DNA from 3 places in the Ensifer sp. NPDC090286 genome. Region 1 is predicted to be linked to each of the others. Evidence: predicted binding sites of a transcription regulator. Region 1 holds the regulator's gene; each other region holds the start of a gene.
The links. Region 1 encodes PhoB, which activates phosphate uptake and scavenging genes when phosphate is short. Its sites were predicted from a motif close to TGTCATNNANCTGTCAT; they were not measured.
Positions count from the first base shown of each region.

Region 2: phnD (phosphate/phosphite/phosphonate ABC transporter substrate-binding protein) is a predicted target of PhoB. The motif match lies at 1,612-1,628, and genes of this name have one in related genera.
Region 3: ACIQUG_RS30205 (DUF1868 domain-containing protein) is a predicted target of PhoB. The motif match lies at 1,674-1,690, and genes of this name have one in related genera.

Region 1 is NZ_JBIVYF010000003.1:631,280-634,631, reverse strand. Features, by position in the region: gene pstB (phosphate ABC transporter ATP-binding protein PstB) at 1-759, shown strand, start outside; gene phoU (phosphate signaling complex protein PhoU) at 810-1,523, shown strand; gene phoB (phosphate regulon transcriptional regulator PhoB) at 1,726-2,409, shown strand; gene ACIQUG_RS18245 (GcrA family cell cycle regulator) at 2,478-2,999, opposite strand.
Region 2 is NZ_JBIVYF010000008.1:130,134-133,485, reverse strand. Features, by position in the region: gene ACIQUG_RS31515 (sensor histidine kinase N-terminal domain-containing protein) at 1-918, opposite strand, end outside; gene ACIQUG_RS31510 (response regulator transcription factor) at 908-1,600, opposite strand; gene phnD (phosphate/phosphite/phosphonate ABC transporter substrate-binding protein) at 1,712-2,674, shown strand; gene ACIQUG_RS31500 (ABC transporter permease) at 2,808-3,352, shown strand, end outside.
Region 3 is NZ_JBIVYF010000007.1:259,955-263,306, reverse strand. Features, by position in the region: gene ACIQUG_RS30215 (polyprenyl synthetase family protein) at 1-718, opposite strand, end outside; gene mtgA (monofunctional biosynthetic peptidoglycan transglycosylase) at 864-1,637, shown strand; gene ACIQUG_RS30205 (DUF1868 domain-containing protein) at 1,740-2,474, shown strand; gene ACIQUG_RS30200 (glutathione S-transferase family protein) at 2,471-3,118, shown strand; gene rpmF (50S ribosomal protein L32) at 3,264-3,352, shown strand, end outside.

The sequences.
Region 1 (3,352 bases):
GTGCCCTACAAGATGATCGGCAAGGATGTGTCGGTCTATTACGGCGAGAAGCGCGCGCTTTTCGACGTCAACCTCAACATCCGCGAGAACACCGTCACGGCGCTGATCGGTCCTTCGGGTTGCGGCAAGTCGACCTTCCTGCGCACGCTGAACCGCATGAACGACACGATCGAGAACTGCCGCGTCACCGGCAAGATCACGCTCGACGAGGACGACATCTACGACCCGACGATCGACGTCGTCGAACTGCGCGCCCGCGTCGGCATGGTCTTCCAGAAGCCGAATCCTTTCCCGAAGTCGATCTACGACAACGTCGCCTACGGTCCGCGCATCCACGGACTTGCCCGCACCAAGGCCGACTTTGACGAAGTGGTCGAGACCAGCCTGCAGAAGGCCGGTCTGTGGAACGAGGTAAAGGATCGTCTTCAGGAGCCGGGCACTGGCCTTTCCGGTGGTCAGCAGCAGCGCCTCTGCATCGCCCGTGCCGTCGCCGTCAGCCCGGAAGTCATCCTGATGGACGAGCCCTGCTCGGCGCTCGATCCGATCGCGACGGCCAAGGTTGAAGAACTCATCCACGAACTGCGCACGAACTTCACGATTGTCATCGTGACCCACTCGATGCAGCAGGCCGCCCGCGTTTCGCAGCGCACCGCCATGTTCCACCTCGGCAATCTCGTCGAGGAGAACGACACCGACAAGATGTTCACCAATCCGGATGACCAGCGCACCCAGGATTACATCATGGGCCGCTTCGGCTGAGGCCGCATAAGGCTGCAACAGTAACTGCAAAGCGCCCGTAAGGATCGACGATCATGTCCATGCATATCATGTCCGCCTATGACGAAGAACTGAAGTACCTGACGCGCCGCATCTCGGAGATGGGCGGTCTCGCCGAGCAGATGGTCGCCGAATCCGTTCGCGCGCTGGTCAATTCCGACCTCGCTCTCGCGCAGAAGGTGATCTCGGACGACACCGTTCTCGACGACGCCGAGCGCCAGATCGGCGAGAAGGCGATCGTCACCATCGCCAAGCGCCAGCCGGTCGCCGCCGACCTGCGCGAGATCATGGGATCGATCCGCATCGCCTCCGATCTGGAACGCGTCGGCGATCTCGGCAAGAACACCGCCAAGCGCGTGATCGCGGTTGCCGGATCCGGCATTCCGCGCAAGCTCGCCCGCGGCCTGGAGCACCTGGCGGAGCTTGCTCTCGTCCAGCTCAAGGAAGTGCTCGACGTCTACGCCTCGCGCTCGCCCGAGAAGGCCAACAGCATCCGCGAGCGCGACGAGGAGATCGATGCGATCTACACCTCGCTGTTCCGCGAGCTGCTGACCTACATGATGGAAGATCCGCGCAACATCACGCCCTGCACGCATCTTCTGTTCTGCGCCAAGAACATCGAGCGCATCGGCGACCACGCGACCAACATCGCCGAGACGATCTATTACATGGCGACGGGTGCTCAGCCGGAAGGCGAGCGTCCGAAGGATGACACCACGTCGACGCTGGGCTCGGTCAACGACTGAGCGCCGAGCGCGCCGTAAGCATGCATGCCCTTTGAAATTTGATCCGGTCGCGGCTTCGGTCGCGGCCCCGAATTCCTGTATCTGAAGCACGCGGTTTTCGCCCCGCCTTTGAAATCGGCGGACGTGCTCCAGATTTAGAGTGTCTGAGCGCCGGCCGGGCCGATGAGCCCAAGGGTCGCCCGCGGTAAGGAGACGTTACCTGATGTTGCCAAAAATCGCCGTAGTCGAAGACGAAGAGGCGCTGAGCGTTCTGCTGCGTTACAATCTGGAAGCCGAGGGCTTCGACGTCGACACGATCCTCAGGGGCGACGAGGCGGAGATCCGGCTTCAGGAGCGGCTGCCCGACCTGCTCATCCTCGACTGGATGCTGCCCGGTGTTTCCGGCATCGAACTTTGCCGCCGGCTGCGCCAGCGCCCGGAGACGGAGCGCCTGCCGATCATCATGCTGACGGCGCGCGGCGAGGAAAGCGAGCGCGTCCGGGGTCTGGCGACCGGCGCCGATGACTATGTGGTCAAGCCATTCTCCACTCCGGAGCTGATGGCGCGCGTCAAGGCGATGCTGCGCCGGGCAAAGCCCGAGGTGCTGTCGACGCTGCTTCGCTGCGGCGACATCGAACTCGACCGCGAGACCCACCGCGTTCACCGCCGCAGCCGCGAAGTGCGCCTCGGCCCGACCGAGTTCCGTCTTCTGGAGTTCCTGATGTCCTCGCCGGGCCGCGTCTTCTCGCGCTCGCAGCTTCTGGACGGCGTGTGGGGCCATGACATCTATGTCGACGAACGCACCGTCGACGTGCATGTCGGTCGCCTGCGCAAGGCTCTGAATTTCTCGAACATGCCGGACGTTATCCGCACCGTTCGCGGAGCCGGCTATTCGCTCGAAAGCTGACAGATCCGGAAGTCTCCAACAAAAAAAGGGGCCGATCGGCCCCTTTTTTATTGATGCTGTCCGGCTTCTTAGCGGGCCCTGCGGCGCTCGCCCGACGGCTGGTAGGCCAGCCGCGCATGGAAGGTGCAGTAAGGCGAGGATTCCGGGGAATCGTTGCCGCAGAAGTGAAACTCTTCCTTCAGCGGGTCGCCGATCGGCCACTTGCAGGTGCGCTCGGTGAGCTGGGTCAGCTCGAGGCGGCGCGACATCGGCACGACAACGTCGGTCCGGGTGCTGAAATCCTGCTCGGCAACGAGATCGACTTCGATTTCTTCCTTGAGAACGACAGCGCCGGCCGTGCGTGCAACCGGGCGGGCCGAAACGCGCGAAGCGTAGTTCGGCGCACGCGGTGCCGAAGTCGGGCGCTTCGGACGGGCCGCCGTCGTGGTGCTGCCGCCGGCCTTGGCGCGACCTGGCAGGCTCAGGCGGTGAACCTTGCCGATGACAGCGTTACGGCTGACGCCGCCGAGCTGTGCCGCGATCTGGCTCGCGCTCAGGCCCTCGGACCAAAGCTTCTTCAGTTTCTCCACCCGCTCGTCAGTCCAGTTCATTTCTGCACTCTCCGTTCTCAGCGTTGGGGATGGCAGAATCCCTCACCGCACCCCGGCTGAACCCCGGGGTTGCAAACGCGATAACTCTTTTGGTGACTAGGTCCGCCGCATGCGTCTAGTAATTGAATGTTAACGTACTGACCGCTGGACTCTGTGGCAAGAGTCCCGGGAATCAGGCCGAATCGATTTCGTAGTTTTCCCCAACTTGCTCGGCCGGCGTTGCATTTTTGCAAGCCCTCCCGGACGATTTTTCTGCTGCCAGGAATCGATCCTTCATGTTGCGCTGCAAGGCTTGGTTTTGTTGACATTGCAGCGCGAAATGGGAATAGTGCCTGCGCCGCCGAAAGGCGGCA
Region 2 (3,352 bases), on a different contig from region 1:
CGATTCGATGCCGTGCAGCGTGCTTGCATCCGACAGAAGCTGGTTTGCGAGAACGCTGGCATTGACCGAGTTGGCGTGGATGCGGCCGAGAATGTCACGCAATCTGCCCGCCGGCGCTTCGTCGATCGAAAGTTCTGCAAGTGCGCGCAAGGCGGTCAATGGCGTGCGCAACTGATGGGCGGCGTCGGCCGTCACGCTCTTTAAGCCGACAAGCACGGAATCGAGTCGGCCCATGAAGTCGTTCAGCGCCGAGATCAGTGCGCTCACCTCCCTTGGTATCGGGCCGGAGACTGGGCTCAGATCAGACGAGGCTCGGTGGCGCAAATCGGCCTCGACTGTTCTCAGCGGTGCGAAAGCCTGGCGGACCGCCAGCCAGATCAGCAGGAATGCCAGCACGGAAACGGCGATCGCAGGAAGGGCCGCATTGAAGGTCAGGTGCAGCCCAAGCTGATCGCGCGCCTCGCGGGTCTCGCCGACGAGAACGTCGACCCAGCCGCCGCCGGCTGCGTCGGTGCTGTAGCGGGCGACGGCGGCGATGCGGATCCGCTCGCCCCTGTAGGTGCTGTCGGCCAGCCGCAACTGCGGTCCCGTGCCGTGCGGGATCTCCAGGCCGAGGATCGGCGAGCCGGTGATGATCGTGCCGTCCGGGGCCGCCACCCGGTAGAAGATGCGATTGAGCCGGGATGTGCCGAGGATGGCGAAGGCGGAATGCGGCAGGTCGACGCTTGCGGTGCCGTCTTCGATAGAGACCGTGTCGGCAATCGAAAGTGCGGCCGCGCCAAGCACCCGGTCGAAGGCTTCTTCGGCCGCGTTGTGGGCATTCCAGCGCACCATCCAGAACAGAAAAAGCCCGATGATGATGAGCAGGGCAGCGCCGCTGAACAGGATGCGGCGCTCGATCGAGTAATCAGACCGCACCGCTTGCGCCGCTCCCGGTACGCTGGCGCAGCATGTAGCCCACGCCGCGATGCGTGACGATCTCGATGTCGCAGTCCTCGAGCTTTCGGCGCACCCGGGAAACCAGCAACTCGACGGCATTCGGCGTGCCCGTGTCCTCATAGCCGAAGAGCTTTACGACCAACTGCTCCTTGTTGACTGTCGTGCCGGCGCGGGTCGCCAGGGCCTCCAGCACGTCGAATTCGCGGCGGCCGAGGTCGAGCGGGCGGCCTTCGAGCATCACCGCGCGGGCCGAAAGGTCGATGGAGATCGAGCCCAAGCGCAGAACCGATTGTGCAGCCCCCAGGTGCCGGCGGGAGACGGCCCGAATGCGCGCGACGAGCTCGTGCAGGTCGAAGGGTTTGACCAGATAGTCGTCAGCGCCTAATTCGAGCAGGTCGACCTTGTCGGCCACCTGGTTGCGGGCGGTGATGACGATGACGGGACGCGTCAGCCCACCCTGGCGCATGGCACTCAGGATGGCGAAGCCGTCCCGCTTCGGCAGGTTGATGTCGAGGATCACCAGATCGTGCGAGGCGTTGAGGGCGAGCCGCTCCCCTTCCGCGCCGTCGAACGCGGTCGTGACCTCGTAGCCTTCCTTTTCCAGGCGCATGGAAATGGCAAAGGCGATGTCTGGGGTGTCTTCGATCAGGAGAATGCGCATCGCGTTTCCAGGTGACAGGATTGTGACAGTGATACTCCCATACACAGATCAAAAGCAGATGAGAACTATGAAGCTTTCGCCGGGAGAGCGGAGCTTCGGGGAGGGGTAGACATGAACGCGCACAGGCTGTTTTTGGCCGGCCTCGCATTGGCGTGCGTGCTGCTGTTGCCCGTGTCGACAACGGCGAAAGCCGGTTGCGGGACAAGCTCCGATCTCGACGAGCGCTACTGCGACGCCGACAAGGACTTCGTTGCCGATGCGCCGACAGACCCTTCGAAATGGCGGGATCCGCAGACGCTCGTCTGGGCCTATGCTCCGATCGAGGAGCCGGCCATCTACGCCAGCCTGTTCAAGGATTTCACCACCCATCTCGGCGCCTGTCTCGGTCGCCAGATCGTCTATTACCCGGTGCAGTCGAGCAAGGCGGAGATCGAAGCCATGCGCTCCGGGCGGCTCCACTTCGCCGGCTTTTCGACCGGACCGACGGTCGAGGCCGTTAACCGCGCCGGCGCCGTTCCCTTTGCCGCAAAAGGCATCGGCAATGCGGTGCGCGGCTACAATCTGATTGCCATCGTTCGCGCGGACTCCCCGTTCAAGACCCTCTCCGATCTCAAGGGGCGGCGCGTGGCGCACGCGTCCGCGTTCTCGAACTCGGGGCACCTGGCGCCGCGCGCGCTTTTCCCGGGCGAAGGCCTGAGTCCGGGGGAGGATTATGCGCCGATCATGTCCGGCGGTCATGACAAGTCCATTCTCGGGGTGATCTCGGGTGACTACGACATGGCGGCCGTCGCGTCCGACGTGTTGGAACGTTTGATCGAGCGGCGGATGGTCAAGCGCGAAGACCTCCGCGTCATCTTCACCAGCGGCATCTTTCCGACGTCGTCCTTCGCCTATGCGCATGATCTCGCCCCGCCGCTGGTCGCGGCGATGAAGCGGTGTTTCTTCGACTTCGAGTTCACTGCGGAAATGAAGAGCGAGTTTCACGGCGACGAGCGCTTCCTGCCGATCCGCTACGATCGGGATTGGGCAAGCGTGCGCGAGGTCATCGACAAGGCCGGCGCTTCCACTTTCTGACCTCATCCAACAGCCCGACAGGAGACCGATGCGCCGCGTGCGCAGGCCCTGTCGCGCGCCTACCACAAACGTCACCGCAGGCCGGGCCAACCCGCCCGAGGCTGCTGTGCGGCTTCCAACCCACGGGATTGCTATGCGAAACTTTGGCAAAGCCATTTACAACTACAGGGTCCACAACCAGGACCCCACCACGATGGTGGGCGTCGGTCTGGTCGTGCTGTTCGCCTATCTGATTGCCGCGCCCATCCTTCTTCTGCTTTCGGACGCGTTCTTCGTGCAGTTCGCCGACCAGGCCCGCTCCGGGCAATCGATGGGCGAGCTGACGCTTTACTATTTCAACCGCGTCTTCCTGTCGAAGATCGCCGCCGACGTCTTCTGGCAGCCGCTTTTCCACACCGGGACCATAGCCCTCGGTGCGATCGCGGTCGCGCTGGTGGTCGGCATCCCGATGGCCTGGCTGATCAGCCGAACCGACATGCCCGGCAAGAAGTGGTTCGCCACCGTTCTGATCATCCCCTACATGCTGCCGTCCTGGACCTTTGCTCTTGCGTGGCAGACGCTTTTCAAGAACCGGACCACTGGCGGACAGCCGAGCTGGATGGAAGCGCTCGGCTTCGCCCCGCCTGACTGGCTCGCCTACGGCGCCTTGCCGATCACGCTGATCCTGGCCCTGCACTA
Region 3 (3,352 bases), on a different contig from region 1:
CATCGGCGGTGAGGTCCAGAAGGTCGTCGGCAAGCTGGAAGGCAAGGCCGATCTTTTCGCCAAAGGCGCGAAGCCGCGCGCGATCGTCCCTGGAGGCGCCGGCGACGATGGCTCCAGCCTCACAGGCAAAGCGGATCAGGGCGCCCGTCTTCATCGCCTGCAACGTGACGATCCCGGCCTCGTCCGGCGGCGACTTTTCCGCGGCCAGGTCGAGCGCCTGTCCGCCGGCCATGCCGCCGTGGCCGGCGGCGCGTCCGAGCGCCAGAACCAGCTCCACCTTCTGCGCATCCGAAAGCGAGGTTTCGGGGGCTGCGATGATATCGAAGGCGAAAGTCAGCAGACTGTCACCGGCAAGGATCGCTGTCGCCTCGTCGAAGGCCTTGTGCACGGTCGGCTGGCCGCGGCGTATATCGTCGTCGTCCATCGCCGGCAGGTCGTCATGGACGAGCGAGTAGCAATGCACGCATTCGAGTGCCGCGCCGGCGCGCAGGGCTGCGTCGCGATTGCCGCCGAGCAGATCGGCGCATTCGATCACCAGGAAGGGGCGCAGGCGCTTGCCGCCGTTCAGCACGCCGTGGCGCATGGCAGCCAACAGGTTTGCCGGCCGGGCGATTTCGTCGGCTTCCTTCGTCTGGCCGAGCAGACGTTCCAGCAGCGCCTCGACGGCGCGGGCATTGGTGGCGAGGCGACGGGTAAAAGGCGATGGTTCCTGGCTCATGCGCGCTCTTTGACATGGGCGAAGAGGGCTTTCAACGGGGATTCGTGTCGCAGCCGCGCGCTTTCCCTGGGACAGCCGCCTGCACGCCTTGCCTTTTGCCAGAAAGCCCGTTCAACTCTGCCTGCGCATGCACTAAGAGAAGCGGATGGACAGCGAGGTGAACAGTCAGGCCGCGAACGTCGTTCCGGAAGCGCGCGAGGAGGGCGAAGTGCCTTCCAGTCGCTGGTCTTCGCTTCGCCGGACGTTGCGTACGCGCCGCCGCCAGATCGTGCTCGCCGTGCTTGGCCTGCTCGTCCTTCCTTACGCACTGATCGTTCTCTATCTGGTGGAGTTCATCCATCCGATTTCAACGCTGATGCTGCGCGATCTCGCGCTGCTGCGCGGCTACGATCGGCAATGGGTCGAGTTCGACGATATCGCCCCGGTTCTGGTGCAGTCGGTGATGATGTCCGAAGACGGCCAGTTCTGCGCCCATGACGGCGTCGATTGGGGGCAGATGCGGGGCGTGGTCGAGGATGCGCTCGAAGGGGAATCCACCCGTGGAGCCAGCACCATTCCGATGCAGACGGTCAAGAACCTCTACCTCTGGAATGGCCGCTCCTTCCTGCGCAAAGGCATGGAACTGCCGCTGGCGGTCGCCGCCGACTTCGTCTGGAGCAAGCGGCGGATGATGGAGATCTATCTCAATATCGCCGAATGGGGCGACGGGATCTACGGTATCGAGGCTGCTGCCCGCCACCATTTCGGGGTTTCGGCGTCGAAGCTTTCGCGCCGGCAGGCAGCGCTGCTTGCTGTCTCGCTGCCCAATCCGAAAGAGCGCAACGCCGGCAAGCCGGGCCGCGGGCTGAAGCGCCTGGCAAACCTGATCGAGCGCCGCGCCAGCCGCTCCGGCGGTTACATCACCTGCCTTTATAATTAGGATCAGACCTTTTCATTGGATGGGCTCACTGGGCGATGTCATGCTCGCGTTGTAGAGTTCTGCCATCTGGGCCTCTCTCCCCTTGAAAGGCCCGATCGCTCCATGACCTTGATCTCCCCCTCGCTTCTCGCCTTTGGCCGCAATGCCAACCATGCCTCGCCGAGACATCTCGGAACGCGCTACGACCCCGAAGGCCGCTTCCTGCCGGAACCGGGCAACACGGTCGTTTCTCACGTCACTGCCGGGTCGCCGTCCGAGGCCGCCGTGCTTGGCGTGCGCGACCGGTTGATGGCGATGCCCGAGGCGCGGCAGTTCGCCTTTACCGCGCCCTCCAGCCTGCACATGACCATCTTCCAGGGCATCATCGAACACCGCCGGAAACTCCCTTACTGGCCGGCTGACCTGCCGCTCGATACGCCGATCGAGGTGATGACGGCGCACTACCGCGACCGGCTCGCGAATTTTGTGCCGCTGGAGCCGTTCCGCGCCCGCGTGACCGAGGTCACCCCGACAGGTCTTGCGCTTGAAGGCAACAGTGCTGCCGATCGCGCCTGCCTCAAGGCCTGGCGCGACGCCTTCGCAGACGCCTTCGGTTACCGCCATCCTGATCATGACGATTACGAATTCCACATCACCTATGCCTACCCCGTCGACTGGCTCGACGATGCGGCGCTGCCGCGCTGGCAGGTGATGCTGGACGAACAGCTCGCTTTTCTGCGCGAGCAGGCACCGGTGATCGCGCTCGATCCACCCGCCTTCTGCTCGTTCGAGGACATGAACCATTTCGAGGAACTGATCGTTTTCTCGGAGAGACCAGCAACCAAGGAGCGGAAATGACCGGACTTACGCTTTTTGTCGGCAACAAGAACTATTCGTCCTGGTCGATGCGGCCATGGATCGCGATGACGGCGGCCGGCATCGCCTTCGACGAGGTGGTGATCCCCTTCGACTTTGCCGCGGGTAACCCGGACATTCGCGCGGTTTCGCCGACGGGGAAGGTGCCGCTGCTTAGGCATGGCGATTTCCTTGTCTGGGAATCGCTGGCGATCATCGACTACGTCGCCGAGCTTTTTCCCGACGCCGGGCTGTGGCCGGCCGACCGTCAGGCGCGCGCCCGGGCGCGCAGCTATTCGATGGAAATGCTCTCCGGGTTCAGGGCGCTGCGCGGAGCCTGCCCGATGAATATCCGCCGGGCGAAGAAGGCGCTGGACGTTGCCGAGGACGTCCGTGCGGATGTCGCCCGCATCGAAACCATCTGGCGGCAGGCGCTCGCCCAATCCGGCGGTCCGTTCCTCTTTGGCGCCTTCACCGCGGCCGATGCGATGTACGCACCTGTGGTCAACCGCTTCGACGTCTATGATCTCGTTGCGGATCCAGAAACGCTCGGCTACATGAACCGCGTAAAGGCACATCCGGCGTTCCTGAAATGGGAAGAAGCCGCCCGCGCAGAGCCTTGGGTCGTCATCGAAGACGAGATCTGAAAAGGTCGAGTCGAAAAATTGCCCGTGGGGACTGGTCAAACAGCAGCTGGCCATGTATAAGCGCGCCAAATTTCCGTGATTAACATCTGTTTTACACGGCCATTTCGGCTGCTGAACAGTGTTTGCCCGATAAGTGGAGAATGAAATGGCTGTACCTAAAAGAAAAACGAGCCCGTCCAAGCGTGGCATGCGCCGTTCGGCTGACGCTCTGAAGACCCCGACCTACGTCGAAGA